2 regions of the Thalassotalea euphylliae genome follow, and region 2 is predicted to be linked to the other one. Evidence: riboswitches for the same ligand, from Rfam matches in the RefSeq annotation. Region 2 holds a riboswitch; the other holds the start of a gene.
The links. Region 2 has a riboswitch for cyclic di-GMP ahead of DXX94_RS18145 (DUF3718 domain-containing protein). Riboswitches for the same ligand answer to the same signal wherever they lie in the genome.
Positions count from the first base shown of each region.

Region 1: it holds a riboswitch for cyclic di-GMP, as region 2 does, so the genes downstream of both, DXX94_RS00325 (DUF3718 domain-containing protein) here and DXX94_RS18145 (DUF3718 domain-containing protein) in region 2, are expected to answer to the same signal.

Region 1 covers NZ_QUOT01000001.1:77,588-79,787, reverse strand. The annotation lists gene DXX94_RS00335 (YeeE/YedE family protein) at 1-383, shown strand, start outside; gene DXX94_RS00330 (YeeE/YedE family protein) at 439-876, shown strand; gene DXX94_RS00325 (DUF3718 domain-containing protein) at 975-1,322, opposite strand; cyclic di-GMP riboswitch class I at 1,396-1,507, opposite strand; gene DXX94_RS00320 (RNA-binding S4 domain-containing protein) at 1,617-2,200, shown strand, end outside.
Region 2 covers NZ_QUOT01000001.1:4,138,392-4,140,591, forward strand. The annotation lists gene DXX94_RS18140 (patatin-like phospholipase family protein) at 1-933, opposite strand, end outside; gene DXX94_RS18145 (DUF3718 domain-containing protein) at 1,081-1,440, opposite strand; cyclic di-GMP riboswitch class I at 1,696-1,788, opposite strand; gene DXX94_RS18150 (hypothetical protein) at 1,944-2,200, shown strand, end outside.

The sequences.
Region 1 (2,200 bases), 4.1 Mb from region 2:
TTGGTTTAAGCGCCGTTTTAATGATGCTGCTATTTGGAAAAATAGCTGGAATTAGCGGTGCATTTGGTCAACTGATAACGATTAGCAAAGGCTCATTGAAAACGGCCGCATCAAGCTGGCAGTTCTACTTTCTTATTGGTTTGGCACTTGGTGGCTGGCTGTATAGTAAAGCTTTCGGTATTAACTTCGACATGCGAGAAAATTTCTCCACTAGCTTGCTTATTCTTTCAGGAATATTGGTCGGTTTTGGTACACAACTTGGCAACGGTTGTACCAGCGGTCACGGCGTTTGTGGCATCGCCCGATTATCGATACGTTCTATCCTAGCCACTTGTCTGTTTATGGGAAGCTCAATAGTTACCGTGTACTTAGTTAAGCTCTAAATGGACACTTAACTAGAAAAATACTACTAAAAATATTTGATTTGGAAGCAGCAGAATGAAACCGATCATTGCACTAAGTATTGGAGTCTTATTTGGCTTTGGTTTAACCCTGGCACAAATGACCAACCCACTAGCCGTTATTCGCTTTTTAGATATCACAGGAAAATGGGATATTCGACTTGCCTTTGTTATGTGTGCGGCACTACTTGTTACGTTAGTTGGCTATCGTATTTTATTCAGTAAACTCGATAAGCCTTTGCTATCGCTTAAATTTCGTTTACCCAATAAAAGTAACATCGACAGTCAACTTATCATAGGTTCAATAATGTTCGGCGTGGGTTGGGGGTTAAGTGGTTACTGTCCAGGGCCAGCGATAGCAGGAATCACAATTAACCCAAGAGAAAGCCTCATTTTTATACTGGCCATGTTCGTCGGCGTTAAAGCTCATCACCTCAGCGTTGAAACTCAGCGTAAAGTTAAAATAGCCCAGTAGTCACATAGCTAAATTCCCAAATGCAAATACGCGGCAGAACTCTAGGCATAAAAAAAGCGAGTATTGAGCTCGCTTTTTTTAGAATCTTTTTTTTGATATTAGCCGTTTACACGCTTGTTAGCAGCTTCAATCAAAGTAGCGTCAGTAATTGATGCCATTGTACCTTTTACTTTTGATTTTGGTAACTTGCTAATCATTAAAGCACCTGTTTTTACAGCATTCTTTGATGAAGCAAATTCTAATAGGTTTTGACCGTTACACTGAACACCGTCAAATACTGAACGAATTTTAAGGTTATTACTTTTTAGGAAAGAACGTAAACGCTTTTTGTTATCTGCTGACACATACTCACATAGGCTTTGAGCAACGTCTGAAGCGTTTGCCGCTGGAGTAACAGATACAGAAGAGATTAACGCGATTGCAGGAACTAGCAATAATTTTTTCATGGATTAAAAACCTTTACACAACAAGTCAAAAATATAAGTAAGTACTTGAAACGCACAAAAGGTCCCTGCTGCATTAGGTAGTACCGCTGTCGTAGTAGTTTATTCAACAAAAAAGCCTTTTAAATAAAAACCTTAGACCGATAACTTTGCGTAGCACCCTTTCAGATACCTTGCCGTTTCTTGCGGCGCGCAATTATACGCAAGGTAGTTTATTTAGCAAGCAGTTTTTTACATATTTTTACTGTTTTATCTCAATGTTTTACCAAAAAACTTGTCTACTTTTCACTCAACCTCATGAGTTTATTAGCAATGCAGCATTTTGACCCCTGTGATAAAATGCGAAAAATTTTTTATATCGCTGATAAAAATATGGCAAACGTCTACTTAGTTGAAATTGATCAACAACCTATCGAACTCTATAAACTCCTAAAAATTGCCGATTTAGTGTCTGGTGGTGGCGAAGCAAAAGTATTGATCGCAGAAGGTTACGTGTTGCTAAATAATGAAGTGGAATTTCAAAAGCGTAAAAAAGTTTACGATGGTGATTATATCCAACTGGGCGATAACATCATTGAAGTGCAATATGTTGCGCCTGAGTATGAACCACAGTTAGTTGAATCTGCTTTGCAAGAAAATGAGCTAGCAGAAAGCGAGCAAAAAACCAGCGACGGAGATGAACCATTTGCCTATCAAAATAACGAGCCTAAACCACACCAAGCAGTAACTAAACAGCAAGCATCTAGCAATAAAAAAGGCGGCGACAAATCAAAAGCACCTAAATCAAAAGCAACTAAACCAAAAAGTTCCGCTAACAATAAAGGGAATAAGAAAAAAGCAGCGAAAGAGCCAGACCAAAAAACGGATAAAAACTCAGGGAA
Region 2 (2,200 bases):
ATTAATTAAAAAGCTACCAATTTGTTGCAAGCCACTTTTTTTCGCACGAACTTTAGGGTCGATTAGTGCTAGCGTGGCATTCATTCGGTTCATTCGTTCTAGGTCACTTTGCAGTGTGTCTGAAAAAACCGAGTCAAGCATATGACCGGCGACCGTAGCTAATGTAGGCGGGTGAGGGTTGTTTTCTATTGGGTGAATTGGTTGTTTAGGTTGTTCGACGCCAATGATGAAAATACGTTTTGCCCCTAAGTGAATAGGAGGGCTAAGTGGTGACAACTGATGGATTGAGCCGTCACCATAGTGTTGGTGGCGTATTTTTACCGAAGGAAAAACTAACGGAATTGCAGCTGATGCCATCAAATGTTCGCTGTCAATTTGGCACCGTTGACTGAGTCGCTTAGCTCTGACCCATGGCTCGATAGCTCTGGCCGACTGATAAAATGTCACCGAATCACCGCTGCAATAGCTCGATGCTGTAATCGATAGCGATGATAAATAGTGATTTTTTATATTAAGGTCGATTCGCTTAAAATCGATAACCTGATTGAGCAGCTGGCGTAGTGGTGCATTGTCGAGCAAACTACGTGGCCTTTTAAGTGCATAGTCTGCCTGAAATCCAGCAGCAAAGCCTGAAAATATATTATTAAAAACGGCCGCTGTATTAGTGCGATAAATGCGGTCGCACGATAAGTTTTTCCATATCCACTCCAGCTTTTTAACACCAAGATGAAAGCAAGATGCATAACAGGCTAGTGCCGTGGTATTAATTGCCCCAGCTGATGTGCCACAAAGGATCGGAAAGGGTATGCCGTGATTGCGCGGAATAAATTTCGCGATAGCCGAGAGTACACCTACTTGGTAGGCTGCGCGTGCGCCTCCACCAGTTAAGAGTAAAGCTGTTTTACTGCCTTTATAAGTTTTCTTTGGCGTCATTAACGTTGAGCTTCCTTGCAAGTACGGCGAATCGCTAACTATTAGCTTAGCGAAAAAAAAGCCAGCGGTTAAGCTGGCTTTTTCGTTTTAGCGACATAAGAATTATCAACTAGCAAAACATTATTACTAGTGTCTACCAGTTAATAATTAACTACTAACGCGAGCGTTAGCAGCATCCACTAAAGGTTGCGATCCTGCCTGTAGAGAATTTAAATTTGCAGAAACAACTTTCTTAGATAATTTTTTAATCATCATCGAACCTGTTTTTACAGAATTTTTCGCTACGGCAAACTCCAACAAGTTCTGACCATTACATTGAATACCAGAAAAAATACTACGTACTTTTAATTTATTCGTCTTTAAAAATGAACGCATGCGTTTTTTGTCATCAGCTGCCACGTATTCACATACACTTTGTGCAATGTCATTTGCGTTGGCTTTTGGTGCAGTAACCACAGACGTCAAAGTTAAAGCTGTGATGGTAGAAACTAGTAATAATTTTTTCATTTTTAATAACCTTAAAGCTAATTGAGTGTTAGAAAAAAGAAAAAACCACTGGAACGTACCCTTTTGATGAGGTAACTCCGCTGTCATAGACGATAAATTGATGAGAATTTGCTTACGATAAAGGTGGAGACTGTTCAGTAACTGAACGTCATACTTACAACTTGAGGTAAGGGCAAGACTCCTATTTTGCCGATATTCTACGTCCTTGATAAGCTTACTTAAGCGAGCTTAACGCAGTTAATGACAATTTGACCTAATATCAACATGCAAACACTTAACAATCTGTGTTTTGTCCTTAGACCGGTGGCTTTGCGTAGCATGCTTTCACATACTTTGCCTTTTCTTTGTCACCCTAATTAGTATCAAATCCGGTAACACTTTGCAACAAAGGCGGTTAAAAAGCGCGCTTTTACTTGGGTTGTAACTGTAAGGCAGTCTAAAGAGTTAGTGATAACCGTCTATAATTATTGAAACTTATCGGGAACCTAGGACGCTCAATAATCATGGATTTTTTTGACAATATTGTGATGTTAGTTGGCTGTCTACTGATTGTTGTAGGCGTAATCATGTTCGCCATTGGTAAGAAAGAGAGTGCTAACCAGAATAACGTGGAAGGGTTTGGTATTAAGGTTAACGTGAGTAACCCTTCAATTATTTTGATAGTGCTTGGTATCGGCTTATTACTCGTCCCTCGCTTATTGCCTAGCGACGCAAAAGTAGGTGGTAGCAGTGCAGACAAACCCGCAGTAGGCCTACCAAA